One region of the Undibacterium sp. MH2W genome, then DNA from elsewhere that is predicted to be linked to it. Evidence: riboswitches for the same ligand, from Rfam matches in the RefSeq annotation. Region 1 holds a riboswitch; each other region holds the start of a gene.
The links. A riboswitch is a leader RNA that binds a small molecule or an ion and turns the genes downstream of it on or off. The one in region 1 is predicted to bind cobalamin.

Region 1 (5,776 bases):
TGTGCCCGCCGCATCGCTTGAACAGCACGCGTTGTGCCTTGGGCTTTCGCCTGTGCGATGACTTCAGGTTCAGCAATGAACTGATGGGTGGTCATCTGAAAGTGCGCGAGACGTGGTTGCGATAAGCCGACACAAATCATTTCGACATCCGCCACAACGCGCGACGTTCTACTGCGAATTGCTCTCAGTGCCGCACGAACCGCCCCCGGATGAAAATCGGTTAAGCCATTAAAATCGAAGTCTGCATTGGCATGAATCATCCGCCTCACAACAGGCCATTGTTCTTCTGTATAGGCATGACTGACGACCTCACGGTCAATCACAGCAAACGAATCATGCTCTATCGCCCGGCCAGCATCGGTTAATTGCTCGGTGATTACATTTTGATGCATGGCTCAGCTCGCTACATTGAGCACTGGTTCAGCATGGGAATGTGCATGATGGTCGTGTTGATGTTCGTGTTGGTGATCGTGATGATGATCGTGCGGGTGATCATGATGATGGTGGGCATCGTCATGGTGATGTCCACCCAATCCATGCTCCACTGCAAAATCTCTGAACTTACAACCATCACACGGCATCGTCACCTGGTGATGACCCTGCTGTAAGTCATGGACGCGCTGCTCCAAGAGTTCAAAGATTTCTTTTTCAAATCCAAAATACGTACTCGCTGCAAAACGTATCTGAGGATATTGCGCTTTTAAATGCGCCACCTGACGCGCAATCCGCTCGACTAAAGTCCCGTTATAAAGGTAATACGGCAGCACCACAATTTGTGTCATCCCTAACATGTGCTGACGCTGCACCACTTTCTCGATGCGCGGATACGTAATGCCAGTGAATGCCAGATCAACCAGTTCATGGTCACTTTCTTCCATCAACCAGCGTGCCATCTTGGCCATATCGCCATTCGCCTGACGATCCGATGAGCCGCGCCCTAAAACAATCACACCTGTTGTTGTCGGGTCTGGCATATCCAAAGACTGCATTGCTTTACGTAACCTTCGCTTGAGGATAGTTAAAATCGGATCGCATGCCGTTAAATGCGGCGCATATAAAAACTGAGTGTGAGGAAAGGCAAGACGAGCACCGTCAATTGCTTGCGGAATGTCCATCTTCACGTGCCCTGCCGCATTGAGAATGAGTGGCAAGACCAACACACGATCGGCATGTTGTGCAGCACGTGCCAGCCCCACGCGCATCGTGATTTCTGAAAACTCAATAAAGCACACCTCGATATGCCATTGCGGTTGACGTAAGCGCCACTGGGCAGCGAATGCCATAATTTCGTCATTACCTGCGGCCTCGCGGGAACCATGTCCGACAAGGAGAATCGTCTCTTTTTTCATAAAATCTCTGTTGAATGGGTGGGCGGTGAAGAAGGCATCGCGACACTGGCGCGACGGAAGCGGTGGGTAAAACTGGCGTCGTAGAGCTTTGATTTAATCAAGGTCGTCCATTGTCTTGCTCCCAATGTGGGACTCGCAATGATCATCGCCTGACTCGCCACTTTCTCGTCACGGCACTGTTGTTGTATCGTTGAAATCGTGCCGCGAATGATTTTTTCCTGATCGGACCAGCTCGCTTTATGCACCACTAACATCGGCGCATCGGGCGACCAGCCAGCAGCAATCAATGACGTCGTGACCCGTCCTAGTAAAGTGATGCTCAAAAAAATGCAGAGCGTCGTGTGATGGCGAGCAAGTTCTTCCAGCGACTCACCTTCAGGCATGGGCGTACGCCCTTCGACGCGGGTAAAGATCACCGTTTGTGTGACTTCAGGTAAGGTCAGACTTTCAACGGCAGCAGCAGCCGAGGCCATGGCAGAGGACACGCCAGGTACCACTTGCACGGCGATACCAGCGGCATCCAATGGCTGAACAACTTCGATCAAGGCACCATAGAGGCTGGGATCGCCGGTTTGCAGACGGATCACCGTGTCATGTTGGTGTGCTTGAGCAATGAGCCACGTTGCCATCTCCTCAAGGGTCATGTCTTTGGAATCTGCGATGACACAACCCGCTGGCGCCCATCGCGTAGCCGCCTCATTGACGAGGGATCCGGCAAACAAAATCGCGCCAGCACGGGCAATCAGATCCCGTCCTTTCACGGTCAATAAATCCGGATCACCAGGACCCGCACCCACAAACCAGACCTGACCTGGCTTGTGGGGAGTGATCACGTCGCTCATACGTCAGCGCGAGAAGGGAGAGATAATGCCGACCGCGATTGATCGGAGATGCACAAGGCAAGCCACTTGCTACCAGAAAAGCGACGAATACCCCATAAAATCGCCAAACTACAAATGGGTTCTAGTAAAACGAGTACCAAATAGCTCGATGCGAATTGTGACCATGCAAGGAATGATGTCTCAGGCTGCGCCAAGGCTAACCAAAACCCCACCATCAACGTGACACCGCTGTAATACATGGCATCGAGTTTGAGTAAGGTCGTCAGACTAACCCTCTTCAAATGACGACCAACGCTGTAATGCATAGCCATGAGTGGCACAGCAAGGCTTAAGCTATTGACGGCCAAGTGCACTAAATCTTGCGGTTCGAATAAGACACCCTGTAAAAGTAAGCCGAGCGCAAAGCCAAACAAGGTGGGGACAAATCCAAAACTGAGATAAATCGGAATCGCCCCAATGAAATGCAATTCGGAGGGCCCCACTTGCATGTGGAACGCCTGCATAAACAGAGAGAAGAAAATCGCCGCCAACGCAGTACGTAAGAGTAAAGTCGGACGACGAAATAACGATGGTAAGTAGCCAAGATACACTGCGGATGCAGTGACAGCAGCAAAAGTTAGTTTAGCCGGGGCAATAATGCCTGGTTCGATATGCATAGCGATTCCTCATCACAAGAGTCAGTCATCGCCAGCGCGTGTACATACTTCACAGAAAAAAATAACCCCTCTCGTTGTTGCACGACACAGCTGAAGCATGCACCTAAGCGCAACGAAGCACACACTGATGCGCAGCCAAAAACAGCCTTGCGCAAAAGCACGACGTTACAAGCGTGACCTGACAAGCATTGAGAGTACAAATGTCATTTTTCACCCGCACACCCGCGTGGCAAAAAATAGCAATTCTGGAGAGGAAATGGATACGGAACGCGTGCGCGTGCACGGATTACGCAAGCATCGCCCACCGCGAAATTGCCGCTAGTACATAAGGCCGGTATCAGGACTGATGAGCGGAAACTATTCCAGCTAACGCGCCTTCCCATGTTCGAAAACACAGTGACATATTGCGTAGCACTAACCGAAGTTAACTCATTTACCTTTGCGGGGGCAGTGCCGGGTTTGCGATGAAAAGACACTCATCAACGCACCGGCTTCCCGTTTAATTCTGTTGCAGATAGCAAAAGAACACCTTAAGACGATATCGATTCTACCCGACTTTTTCCTCAAATTAAAACAACTTCATGTGTTGTTTCTCAACGCAGCGTGTCAATCAGAAAAAATAAGACAACAATGAAAGGAAAATGAAAGGAAAATGAAAACAAAATGAAGGTAAAAAAAAAGCCCGCACGAGGCGGGCTTAAATCCAAATCTTTTGCGGATTTGGAGGAGACAGTTCCACTATATTGCATCGCAACAAAATCAACAACAGCTATTTTTATATATCAGTCATTCATCTTGGTAATAGCTCTCCGTGAAACAGCGATCTCCTCCCTCAACAAGGAATCATCCCACCAAATGCACAGAGATTTTTTTATGCATACGACGTAAGCCCAGCCAGACACCGAACACAATCACAGGCAAGGCCACCCCCGTCAGCACGTCCGGATTAACGTAAAAACCAGCGGCTTTTACCGCTTTACCGACATAGCCCAACAACCCCGTCATGTAATACGAAATCGCGACCACCGACAAACCTTCGACCGATTGCTGAAGCAATACCTGCTGCTTGGCACGCTTACTGAGCGATTGCAAAATCTGGCGGTTTTGCTGTTCCTGCACAATCCCCACCCGCGTTCGCAGCAAATCATTGGTTTGTGCAATCCGTTCCGCCAACGCGACTTGACGACGACCAATCGATTGGCAGGTGTTCATCGCAGGAACCAAACGTCGGTCCATAAACTCGCCAATGGTCGGCATCCCATGGAAATTGATCTCTCGCAGCTCGTCGATACGCATCTGCACCAAATTAAAATACGCCAACGATGCCGAAAAACGGTAATTGTTTTCGAGGGCAATCGCCTCCAGACGGGCCGCTAGCGCGATAATTTTCTGGAGAAGAACCTGTTCACCATCAACATTAAGCGCCATGTCTGCACTCGTTGCTTGTTGGCCGCGCACCATTTCCTCGCATAATTGCGACAACTCCGCTTCAATGATATTGAGCTCAGGTGCCGACTTTTGCGCTGCTGGCAAACCAAGCAATGCCATCATGCGATACGTTTCAATCTCTAACACGCGTTGAATCATCCGGCTTGCCTGATGCTCAGTAAATGCTACATCACACAGCACAAAGCGGCTAAACCCGTCAGGGTGAATCAAAAAGTCAGTCCAGACTTCCCCTCCTGAAAGCACCTTACTGCCGACAAACATCGATTTACCAAACAGGGATTGCAATGCCGACTGCATTTCTGGCGTTTCGGCAGAACCCGCATGAAAAACAACATGTGCGCCAACCATGACTTGTCCTTGCAAGCGTGCAAGCCATTCATGGGGAATCATTGTGATCGGCATCTGCTCAAAGGCATCAACGATGCTAAGCGTCTGTTGGGCATCGCCGACCTTGCTTGTCGGCGTCGAGGCAAAGGTATACGTCGCAAACTCGGTATGCAACTCCCACTTCAGACGGAATCGTCCGAAATCATGGTAGAAGTACTTCGCCCCCAGACCAGGTGCGACCACACCAAAATAGCTACACAGATGCACCAGCAAGGCATGCTGGGCATTCTGATGCTCTGTTAATTCATTGGAAGGCGACTTCGAATACACCGCCAAATGCGTCAAACATTCCGGTGCATTGAGCGGCATGAAAGGTCGCGAGTGCACTTCAGCGGCAAGGGGCACGCGCAGTGCATTGTTTAAATCTGAAAAATGAAAATTCATTGCTCGTTAAGCGTATTGCAACGCTTCCAAAAGTAACCCATTGCTGGGCCTGCTTCACACAAAATAACCGGTATTACCCAATGCTGACTCACTTCATACAAGTAATCATACCAAATTCAGCGGCGAAGCTGCCTCGCAGTGTGAATAGGGAAGCACAGGCGGCATCATGGTGAGGGAAGCGGATAGAAGAAGCGCGTTGCAATTTGATAAAAAAACAGCGTCGATTCGATATCAACGCTGGTTTTTTGTTATCGTTTTTTGCTGTCGTATTTTGCTATTTTTTATTGCAAAGAGAGCGGTTCTCCGGGTTTGACACATTTCGGCAGTGATGAACCGGCAAACGAACTCAACATACCGCACCGGTAGCTTTTACCCTGCACAGTCGCTGCAAAATAAATTTGCGATCCGTTCAACGTATTGTCTTGCTGAATATCCGCAATTTTAACGGCAGAGGTCGGTACGCTAAATACCTTCGACGTCGCAGCGATGATATCCGCTTCATTGGCGGTACCGAGTCCCATTTTCTGCGCAACAATAGGCGCAAAAGAGCAACCGGTCAACAACATCGAGGCAGCCAGCATCGACAATACAAACATTTTTTTAAAACAGGTAGTCATGATAGATTCCATGGAAAAAGTAAAAGAGTGAATAAAGTAAATAAAGGTGATCCGGATTGTTGACCTTAAAACAGCTCGGTGCCGTTTTTATC
Region 2 (5,776 bases), on a different contig from region 1:
GGTCCTTACCCACTGGTAAATGCAATTTTGCATCAGCATCGCTATTGGGCGGTGAGTTGTCATCGCATCGATGCGGGCTACGATACCGGCGCAATCCTCGCAGATGAAACATTTACATTAGACCAATTTGAATCGCACGAGAGTTTGCAAATCAAAGTGCAGATGGCAGCGGCGCGTCTTGCGACCAAGGTGATAAATGATTTTGTTGCATTGTGGGATGGGGCAAAAATTCAACCAGAGGGCGATTACTGGCCGCTCTTTTCGGTGGAAGATCGAACCATTGATTTTGCCGAGACAGTGCATCGGATCCGCTTACAGTTACGCGCATTTTGTCGGTTGGAATGTTTCGCAATGTTGTCTCACCGCCCGGTGCGTATTCGTCAGGGCTACGCTTGGCATGAGTCACACAACGAGCCCATTGGTACGATTGTGCATAACTATGCGGGACAGATTGTTATTGCATGCAAAGATGGATTTGTCGTGTTTTCTGACTGGTATTTTTCTCCTACGTAGTGTCATTTCAACCCGTCAGATACCACGCTGATTTCACTTTCATACAAAGACGCAAAATACCCATACAGAGCGATCCAAAACGATACATAAGACGGAATGTAATGTTGCATCATAGACAGACAATGATGCATGAAAGAAAGCGATACGTGCATCGACAGATGGTGGAGTTCGTAGCTACTTTCTTGAAAGAAATGAAGCCTAGTGCAGCGCACCCAAGAGAACACACGAGAGCAACCAAAAAGAAATGATAAGAGAACACTATGCATTTTGCATTCACTGGATGCGACAGAAATCTAAAGCTGTTTGAGACCCTGATCCAAGCTGGTTGGCAGCCAGTGAAACTGTTTTCTGCGCCCGAAATTAATTTGCTTAGTGCAAATAAGGCATTGGTAGCGCTCGCTCAGCTAAAAAAGATTCCAATTCAGTTATCGAAAATGATGCCGTCGGATATGCAGGATCTGAAAGAAGCAGGATGTGAAGTCTTGGTGGTTGGTAGTTACAACTGGCGTATTCCTGAATGGCGAGATAGCTTACCCTTTGCGATTAATTTTCATCCTGCACCACTTCCAATGGGACGCGGTCCCTATCCCATGGTGAATGCGATCTTAAACGATCACACTCGATGGGGCATCACCTGTCATAAAATCGAGCGTGAATTTGATACGGGTGCCATTCTGGACAGAGAACTATTTGATATCGATGAGGACGAAACACACGAGAGTCTGAATATCAAATTGCAGATGGCTGCTGGACGGTTAGGTTTACGGATAGCCCACCAATTCATCAACAGTTGGCAAGCAGCGACAGCGCAAGGTGAGGGGCAATACTGGCCTTTGTTCACTGAAGAAGAACGTACCTTGCATTTTGATCAGCCTGTCGCCCGTATTCAAAAGCAATTACGAGCATTCGGACAGGTGGAGTGTATCGCGGACGTGAATCAAAAACGTATCCAGGTCAAAGCAGGCTTTGCTTGGCCTGAGCCACATACTCATCAGTCTGGAAGTGTTGTGCACGTCAATGGCATGACCGTCGTCATCGCTTGCGTCGACGGGTATGTCGCATTAAATGAATGGCATCTCAGTCCTAGCTTGTAACGATGCTGCTTGACAGCCCAACTGGTTCCGATAGATCATCGCGCCCTTCAGGTGCCGGACAATGATTGTCTGGAGAATCGGGAAGGCGGTGTGAGTCCGCCACGTGCCCAACGCTGTATGGAGGATGATACTGACGGTAGACCACTGTAACAAGCCATGTTGCGGGAAGGTGTCAGTATCAGATGAATCTAAGTCAGAAGACCGGCCTGAATCGTATCCAGGGAGCTTGGTCAGGCTACCCCTCATTTTTTGCATTAGGGGAATTCATGCAAACACTACCTGTTTCCGGTATGCCGGATGATCACGCCTTTTCAGAGCAAGCCCGTGAGGCGATTTACCACGCTATTTTTTCTCGACGCGATGTCCGAAGCCAGTTTTTATCCAAGGCGGTGGACGATGAGGTGCTGAGTCGTATCTTAACCGCCGCCCATTTTGCGCCGTCTGTCGGCTTCATGCAGCCGTGGAATTTTCTGCTCGTCAAATCTGACGATGTGAAACTACGCGTCCAGCAAGCGTATCGCTCTGCTAATGCCGAAGCGTTGACGATGTTTGAATGCGACAAACGCAATACCTATCAGCAGCTAAAACTAGAGGGTATTCGCGAAGCTCCCATAGGCATTTGCATTACCTGTGATCGTGAGCGAACGGGGAGCGTTGTCTTGGGGCGTACGCATATGAAAACCATGGACTTATACAGCAGCGTCTGCGCCGTGCAGAATCTGTGGCTCGCCGCCCGAGCGGAGGGGCTGGGCGTGGGGTGGGTCAGTATATTTCATGAGCATGAGCTCCAAGCCGCCCTGGGCATTCCGGCGCATATTGTTCCCATTGCTTATCTCTGCGTTGGCTATGTCAGCCATTTTTATCCCAAGCCAGAGTTGGAATCCAAAGGATGGTTGCCGCGATTACCGATCGAAGAATTGGTGTATGTTGATCAATGGGGGCAAACCGACGGCAGTCTGCCGCTGATGCGTTATTTAAAACGCGATCAACAACGCGCGCAAGAGATTGCTCACCGGGCAGGAGGTCAATGCAGCAAAGCGGAAAAGTCATCCTAAAATGACTTATGATGTCGTGTCGCATAGGCTAACTTTTATCCGGGGAACATCAACATGCTCACCATTTTAGGTAAATCACCGTCAATTAATGTCCGCAAAGTATTGTGGACGTGTGCTGAAATCGGTCTCCCGTTTCAGCAAGAACAATATGGTGCTGGTACGGCGCAGTCAGTCACGACGCCGGAGTTTATGCGCCTCAATCCTAACGCCATGGTGCCCGTCATTCTTGATGGGGATTTTGTCTTGTGGGAGTCGAATGTAATATGCCGCTACCTTGCTGGCACACATGCACGGTCGGATTTGCTGCCGACCGATCCACGCGCCAGAGCGCAGGTGGAGCAGTGGATGGACTGGCAGGCAACCGAGTTGAATAATTCATGGCGATATGCATTTATGGCGCTGGTTAGAAAGAGCCCTGCCCATACAGATCAAAAGGCTGTCGCCATGAGTATCGAGCAGTGGAACCGACACATGTCGATCCTCGAAGCGCAATTGCAAAAGACGGGTGCCTACGCCGTCGGTGAAGCCTTCACGCTTGCCGACATTGTGCTCGGTTTGTCGACACATCGCTGGATATCAATGCCGATGGATCGACCAGCACTTCCCGCCGTTAATGCGTACTATGAACGCTTGAGTCTACGTTCTGGCTTCATGCAACACGGGCGCAATGGCCAGCCCTGATTATTCGCTTGTCGTTGCACGCACCGCCAAATGTGCACTGATCGCAGCATGCGCAATGAGATCGATGGCGGGGCGGGGTTTGCCTTGTTTATCGATCCACACTTTCGGCGTCAATGCGCCAGACAAGGAAATGCTCTCACCGTCGTCGAGGCTGAGTAACAGGCTGCGGATCTGATCGTTAAACGCAATCACATTGCACATCAGCGTATCACCGTCATCGGTCATTGCGCGGACTTTGCAAGTAACATACAGCGAGCCGCTCTGGCCACTCCGTTCTTCGGCACGGCCGTATAAGCGGCCAGAAATTAATGCATCTATCATGGGATGAGTTTGTCTAAAATGGAAGATGTCACAAAAAGCATGCGACGGTGTCAGATTAGACGCTGGTTAGAAAAATAAAGCAATTGTCTGTACGCTCATTCATGGTACAAAAATAAATGATAGCGCCACTTTTTTTGAAAGTGAAACACAAATGAATCTCGACCATATTGCAGAAACGTACGTGAAACTCGTGCTTGCCGTCGGTGAACATGATGAGAGCTATGTCGATGCTTACATCGGCCCTGCCGCCTGGCGTGATGATGCGAAGACGCAAGCGGTATCGCTTAACGCATTGTTGGCGCAAGCTGATGCACTCATTGCACACAGCAAGAGTTTGCCACCAGCACCGCAAGACCAAACGGAGCGTCACGTATTCTTAGGATTGCAGATCGCCGCAGTGCGAGCACATATCGCGTTTCTGAATGGAACAGTACTTCCTTTTGATGAAGAGTCCAAAGTTTTATATGACGCCGTTTCGCCGACACTAACACCTGCAGATCTGGATAAAACACTCGCTGAGCTCGATGGCTTATTACCGGGCGAAGGCGATTTGAACCAACGCCTCTCGCACTACAACAAGCAATTTGAAATCCCACGTGACAAGCTCGATGCGGTCTTTAGTGCCGCCATCAATGAAGCCCGTGCAAGAACCCGTCGTTACATCGCTTTGCCAGACAACGAGAGTTTTAGCGTTGAATATGTTTCGGGCAAAGTGTGGAGTGCGTACAACTGGTACAAAGGAAACAGCCACAGCCTCATCGAGGTGAATACTGATTTTCCAATGTTCATTAGCCGTGCGATTGATCTTGCTAGTCACGAGGCGTATCCTGGGCATCACGTTTTTAATGTTCTCATCGAAAACGAACTAGTGAAAGAAAAAGGGTGGATCGAGTACGCCATCTATCCACTGTATTCACCGATGTCGTTTCTGGCAGAAGGTAGTGCCAATTACGGTATCGAAGTGGCATTCCCGCATGCAGAACGAATGGCGTTTGAAAAAGAAGTTCTTTTTCCACTGGCGGGGATCGATCCAGAGAAAGCCGAACGGTATTATCAGATTCAAGCTGTTTTGCAACGACTTTCTTATGCAGGCAACATGGTCGCGAAACGTTATCTAGACGGAGAAATTGATCGCGAAACTGCGATTAACATGCTGATGACCTATAGCCTGTCTGATGCTGAGCGTTCAGCCCAGCGTATTCGCTTTATTGAAAAGTTGCGGTCGTATGTGATCAATTACAACCTTGGGCAAGATGTCGTGCAAGCGTATATCGAGCAGCGCGCGGGGACGCAAGATCAAGATAAGCGGTGGGCTGTCTTGACAGATTTACTCCGTCAACCGAAGAGTGCATCGATGATGTTGACGTAAAGCGACTTAGTGCGGCGACGTTAACACCCTTTAAGGCGGGTGATAACGTCATTTGATCGTGTTTTCCATCCATGTGGAGCGAAGTGCGGTAACGACTCGCGAAGCATCATGCGACTTACTCTGCGGCGATCAATTTCACTGTCAATTGTTGCGCATCGGTGATCCCTAACAGACGATCGATGTTCGGATGCTTGCCTGGAAAGGCGATTGCATCTGCTGTATGTTCAGCATACAAAATCAACCCTCTGGCAGCCGCAGCCGCGTTGATGGCACCAAATTCCTGAAACAAGGCGTGATAGACCCGAACACTGCCGGCTGAACCTGGTTTATTTTCAATAAGAGCAACCCGAGTTTCGCCATCAAGCAACTCGATCGCTGCTAGGTGATTGATTTCTGGTAGTGCCGATAAAATTTCGCTAAATTGCATCATGATTCTCTGTTGTGATAATGAGATACATTTTAAATGCTGTTTCGACTTTACATTGATTATTGCCGCAAATTCTTGCCTGTAGGCAGGATTAAATATCTACCGTGTATATGGGGGAAGTTAAAGCCTTGAATCATACGCATTAAAAAAGACGCCATTCCTTTTTTCATTCCCTAGCGGGCAGAAAAATTCGAAGTCTGTAATGACAGTCATCAATCACCCACCACCCAACACGTCGTCATTCCCGCGCACGCGGGAATCCAGTGCGCGTCAGCGCTTTTCCTTGAGATAAGCTCGATAGTGTGTCAACGCTGAA
Region 3 (5,776 bases), 370 kb from region 1:
GCGGTATGCAAATGCATCGGTTCTGTGTTGCGGTAAAAATGCACGTTCGCGTGCCAAGGCTAATAGCGGCCAATCCGATAGCGGTTTGTCTTTTAAAAAAATTTGCCCCAAGTCCGGCGCGCGCAAACCCGCTAACGTTTTGAGTAAAGTGCTTTTACCAGCACCATTACGACCAATAATGCACCAGCACTCGCCTGCACTCATCGTCAGATTGAGCTGCTGGATTAGATGTCGCTGACCGACCTGCAGATAAAGATCGCGAATATCCATCAGCGTCTCCGCAATTGATGCAACTGAAACAAAAACATGGGCACACCAATGATCGCTGTGATGACGCCAACGGGTAACTGCTGTGGCGCAACGACGGTACGAGCGATGGTATCAGCGAAAACCAAAAATCCACCACCCGCCAAAGTCGCGGCTGGAATGAGTAACCGATGATCGGGCCCCAAGGCAAAGCGACAGGCATGCGGCATGATGAGGCCAACAAACCCAATACTTCCTGCGGTACTGACTGCACTGGCAGTCAAGAGCGCAGAGCAAAAAAATAAGCTCTGGCGTAAGCGTCCAATGTTCACCCCCAGTGTAGTGGCATTGTCTGCATGCATGGCGGCGATGTTCATGCCGCGTGCATGACGCATTGCAAACAAAAAGACAGCAACACCGATGATCCATGGCATATAACGACTCTGGGTGTTAGATAAATCACCAATCATCCAAAACACCATACTGCGTAGGCGGCTATCAGGTGCCACGGATAACATCAATGTGACTAAAGCACCGCAACCAGAGGCGACGATCACCCCTGTGAGTAATAAAATTGGCGCACTACCATCACTACTCCCGCTGCCCCGTAAATCGCGGTAAGCCAGCGCGAATAGCAACAGGGCGACGAGAATGGCACCCGCAAAGGCAGCCATATCAACCATCCAAAAAGCGCCGTAAAATAAAATCATCACCAATGCGCCCACAGAGGCGCCACCGGAAATGCCAAGCACATACGGATCAGCAAGAGGATTACGTAACAAGGCCTGCATCATCACACCAGACAATGCCAATGTGGCACCGGTAATAAATCCAGTGAAAGCACGGCCGAGACGGAGTTCCAATAAACTCGCCGCCAACGATGACGGTTCGCCATGCACTAATTCAAATACTGCATGCCACAGTTCACTAAGCGTCAGGCTGACAGAGCCACACAGACAAGCCGTGATCAAGCTCGCGAGCGCAAACAGTCCTAACGCAGGCAAAATAACGGCAGCACTTTGTAGTACCGGTATCGCTCGGCGATCGGGGTGCTGACGATGAGAAAAAAAAGACATTGGTGTTATGCCCAAACCCAAAAAAAGGGAGAACGCGCATGAACGCCTGCGACAGTTCTTACCCATTACTTCAACCACACATCGATTGATAACAATAGCGCTTTCACATAACCAAACATGCGTTATCTGTCATCCATCGCCACAACGACTGCGCCACATCGACACTAGATCTTATTGAAGAATCTACGCCGCTTCGCTTTTCTTCTTAAACCTGTTAGGGCTTACCGACTAAAGCGTGTCACGACGCAGATTCCAATAACAACTGACTTATTTAAAACCGTAGTTCAAACCAACATACACATTAGAACGCGGTGTGTTGTAACCGTAGGCAAAGGCATACTCTTTATTGAATACGTTATTCCAACGCGCCAATAACGACAGGTCTTTTGTGAGCGCGTAAGTGCCATACAAATTCATCAGACCATAACCGCCCAAGGATTTCTTGTTGGCGATATCATCAAAGCGGTCACCAGAAAACAAGGTTTCAACACCCAACTTGGCTTGTGCGATGCTGTATTCTGCGCCAAAACTAGCATGACGTTTTGCGCGGCGCGCCAGACGTTTACCGGTGGTATCGTCCTCAGGATTTTGGAAATCAATCGAACCACGTAATACGAGGTCATTCAATCGCGTATTGCCACCCAAGGTAATCCCAGACATCGTTGCGCGATCAACATTGTAAGCACATCCGTATGGATGCGTTGACTGCAGTACTGGGCATGTTGACTCATAGACCAATAAATTCGTCGCTTTGTTGTGATACACAACCGCGCTGAACTGGGTCGTATCGTGTTCATAGTACACACCCGCCTCAGCATTTTTCGCTTTTTCTGGCTGGTTGGTTGCGATGCCATATCCTGGGTAATACAGATCATTAAATGTCGGCGCACGGAAGCTTGTACCAAAACTCGCGTTCACACGCCAATCTGGTGTCAGACGATAACCATAGGCAACGCTGCCGGTGGTGTTCGAACCATACACCGAGCTGTCATCGTTGCGGATACTGAGGCTCACCAAATGGACATCTTCCTTCCATACATACGAGGCAGCGAGCGAATTTGTTCGTCTTTTTTTGTTGATATCGGCATTGGAACCAGTCACTTTTTCTTGACGGTTTTCGGCAATCAATTGCAAAACGTCTTTACCGAAGCGAATATCGTTTTGAAGACTAATCAGATTTTGGTGGGTATCGATCTGACTCTGTCCATAGGCACTGTCAGAAAAACCGAGGTCGCCAGATTGAGCGACCTGTAACTTCGCCGTCCAGATGTCATTGACTTGGGCTTTGGCGTAGACCGCGATTGTTTGTAACTCTTCGACACTATGGTCATCATACGAAGGACCTGAATCATACTGAGCGTTCAAGCGGCTTTGAGTGAATGTCGCACCCGCTTCGTAGCCCGGCGCAAATTGCCAGTTAAAACGGCCACTCGCGCTATCAAGCTTATAACCGTCTTTGTCTGCGTTATAGGTGTAAGGACCCGCATTCGGGTTCGTCGCAGAAAAACCGCTGTTATTTTCATGTCCTACATTGAGTGCATAACTGAAATCATTGCCTGACACCCCCGAAGAGCCAGAGACACCCGCTTGCATTTTGCGCAATCCATAGCTACCCGCACCGACAGATGCCGTCAGTGCTGCTGGGCCATTACCTTTTTTGGTAAAGATCTGAATGACACCGCCAACAGCATCGGCACCATACAAACTCGACAATGGGCCATATACGATTTCAATATGATCAATTTGTGACAGTGGGATTGTTTCCCAGCTCGCACCGCCGAGCGTTGACGAACCGAAACGGACGCCATCAATCAGAACAACGTTTTGTGCATTGCTACCGCCACGCATAAAAACGGAAGCAGTCGCGCCAGCACCGCCATTTGTGGAAATCTCAATACCACGTTGCTGCTGTAAGAGGTCTACTAAGGATTCGGAACCTGCTTGCGCAATTTGTTCCGAAGTAATCACGACGTTGTCCGCCAGAACATCTTTTGCGGCCTGAACCTGACGTCCAGCCGTCACGATGACGTTTTGCGTAGCACTGTCGGACTTAGATTGTGCTGAAGAAATTGCTGGGAAAGCGGCGGCCACGGCCAATGCCATAGCGATAGGTTTTAAAACAAGATTCATGCTAATGAGAAAAAAAGGTCATGCCGCCAACGTCCCCGCAGGCAGCATCGAACAAAATAATGACGAAATGGGTGGTTGGGTTGGGTGTCGTCTCTATCACGACATCACCGACAGATGTCAGCGCTCAACGAAACGCCCCGTTCGTATTACTTCACGTATTCTGGCCGGTATCCGGGCTGACAAATATCACTATCTGACCTTCCCATGCAGACAAGCACAGTGGTATTGCAAGATAGCTGGCTCAGCGTAAAGCTGGGCGATTTGTACACCGTTGCGGGGGCAGCACATTCCTGTTATTTCCCAATAGCAATTCACAAGCTGGGGTAAACCCGCTTACGTCTTGTTACTGAAAATACATCATGTTTCCCGTTTAACCGCAAACATGAACATGTTTGCGAGCACCAAAACCCCTTCATTCTATAGATGGATGGCGCTCTGGGCAAGCCAAGTCTCTGCGACGAATGCCTCAGATACCTGTGAGGAACCCTATACGCCCATCATTCCATGGCACGTTGTGAGGCGGAATTGAGCGAAAAAGACGAAATACGGGCAAGGGACACACCCAATGCAAGCTTCTTATGCATGCGTCATTTGTTGACTTGTCATAGAAACCCATGCGCTGATTAATTCACCATCGCTGCTTGGAAGACCTGTTAACGCCACACCAACGCGATAAAAATCACCACTTAGCACGGCATGTTTTACTTCGCACTGACAACTCACTCTGATGAGTTCGGCACGATTGACCAGCGATGGGATCTCAATCACCAAAGGATAGGCAACGCCAGGCACCAAGGTCTGGGTACACTCGAGCAAGAGCCCTGTTTTAGAGATATTGACTGCCTTGCAGAGAAGAATACGGCCGTCTTTGAGTCGAACGCCTGCGCGCCAAGTGACGTTGATTCGGGGGGCTTTTCTTAGTTCTATCATATGCTTTAGACCATGAAGGTTCGCATTACGGTTTTTTTACGAAAAATGCCACGTCGAAAAAACACAAGCGCTCAGTGAAATCAAGCATCAGATCAACTCAATGAGATGAACCACCTCGCAATACCTGTTTTTTAAACAACGTCCCACCGAAAAATAGTAGCATCACTCGACTATCTTTGTCTCCGTGCAAGAGCCAAATTCAAACCGCTGTTCCATTTGCGCCACACGTTCTGCAAGGCTGATCAAGGTGTCGCCAGATCGCCAAGCCGACAGAATTTTGATCACGCCTGCATGACAAACAAGTATCGCCTGATCCGTCGATTGCGCCTGCAGGTCAGCAATCAATGCCATGACTCGCTCCACCATCTTGAATAACGTTTCATTTCCACCAGGAGGGTAATGCACGACATCAGCAGCCCACGCGTCAATCTGCTCGCGTGGAATCGCATCCCACGCTTGCATTTCCCAGGTACCAAAATCCAACTCAGCGAGCCGTTGATCAACAATCGGGGAAGGATGTAAATACTGCGCCAGCCCAAGACAGCGAGACAAAGGACTGGAATAGACCGGCAACAACGCAGGCAGATGTTGAAGCAAGCGTGCAGCGCATTGCTGCATGTCTTCATCGCGCGTTGGCACATCAGTCTGCCCGTAGCAAATACCAGGCGGAATCGTCGGTGCTGTGTGGCGAATCAAATAAAGATGCATTGTTAGGCGGGAGCGTGGGCGAGCAGTCCCAGATAGAAAACGACTTCGGTCAGTTGCTGAACGGCACCGAGACAATCGCCGGTATAACCACCAATGCGACGGACGAACAAACGAGCAAACCAAAACGCGGCCATTGGCATCAACACCAATGCCGGTATTAAGCGATCCATCATGATCGGATGCCACCACAGTATGCCTACCAAGGGCAACAGCACACTCAGGCAAGCAATGCCAAACTCATTGGAACTCATATGCTGCGCAAGCGGTTTTGCTTTTCCTTCGAGCTTTGCATAATCGAGTAGCCAAATCAAACTACACGATAATAAACGCGACAGTGGATGTGCAATCAACAGCGCAGGCATCACCAACACAAGCGGCAAGCTCACCAACAGCACGAACTTAAGCAGCAAAAGCAAACAGATACCGATCGTGCCATAGGCACCGATGCGAGAGTCTTTCATGATCTCGAGAACGCGTTCTGGCGTCATCCCTCCGCCGAATCCATCGCAGACATCGGCAAAACCATCTTCATGAAAAGCACCCGTAAGCCAGATACCCGCCACCATCGATAACACGACAGCCACTGCTGCCGGCCACCAATGTGAAGCGATCACATACACGCCACTGACGACGCCACCAACGACCCAACCAACCGCAGGAAAATACCGCGACGATTGCTGTAGCCA

Region 2: another riboswitch for cobalamin. It lies ahead of bluB (5,6-dimethylbenzimidazole synthase); the one in region 1 lies ahead of ACO0K2_RS02165 (energy-coupling factor ABC transporter permease).
Region 3: another riboswitch for cobalamin. It lies ahead of ACO0K2_RS03720 (TonB-dependent receptor domain-containing protein); the one in region 1 lies ahead of ACO0K2_RS02165 (energy-coupling factor ABC transporter permease).

Annotation. Positions count from the first base shown of each region.
Region 1 is NZ_JBMPPA010000001.1:504,436-510,211, reverse strand. Features, by position in the region: gene ACO0K2_RS02180 (precorrin-8X methylmutase) at 1-392, opposite strand, end outside; gene ACO0K2_RS02175 (sirohydrochlorin chelatase) at 396-1,349, opposite strand; gene cobM (precorrin-4 C(11)-methyltransferase) at 1,346-2,191, opposite strand; gene ACO0K2_RS02165 (energy-coupling factor ABC transporter permease) at 2,188-2,847, opposite strand; cobalamin riboswitch at 3,160-3,394, opposite strand; gene ACO0K2_RS02160 (DUF3422 family protein) at 3,691-5,067, opposite strand; gene ACO0K2_RS02155 (hypothetical protein) at 5,349-5,684, opposite strand; gene ACO0K2_RS02150 (hypothetical protein) at 5,750-5,776, opposite strand, start outside.
Region 2 is NZ_JBMPPA010000002.1:737,785-743,560, forward strand. Features, by position in the region: gene ACO0K2_RS07585 (formyltransferase family protein) at 1-513, shown strand, start outside; gene ACO0K2_RS07590 (formyltransferase family protein) at 774-1,607, shown strand; cobalamin riboswitch at 1,640-1,831, shown strand; gene bluB (5,6-dimethylbenzimidazole synthase) at 1,874-2,662, shown strand; gene ACO0K2_RS07600 (glutathione S-transferase family protein) at 2,717-3,343, shown strand; gene ACO0K2_RS07605 (single-stranded DNA-binding protein) at 3,344-3,664, opposite strand; gene ACO0K2_RS07610 (hypothetical protein) at 3,816-5,033, shown strand; gene ACO0K2_RS07615 (DUF2322 family protein) at 5,149-5,463, opposite strand.
Region 3 is NZ_JBMPPA010000001.1:875,048-880,823, reverse strand. Features, by position in the region: gene ACO0K2_RS03730 (ABC transporter ATP-binding protein) at 1-270, opposite strand, end outside; gene ACO0K2_RS03725 (FecCD family ABC transporter permease) at 270-1,322, opposite strand; gene ACO0K2_RS03720 (TonB-dependent receptor domain-containing protein) at 1,590-3,452, opposite strand; cobalamin riboswitch at 3,598-3,873, opposite strand; gene ACO0K2_RS03715 (PilZ domain-containing protein) at 4,029-4,382, opposite strand; gene ACO0K2_RS03710 (histidine phosphatase family protein) at 4,545-5,078, opposite strand; gene ACO0K2_RS03705 (adenosylcobinamide-GDP ribazoletransferase) at 5,093-5,776, opposite strand, start outside.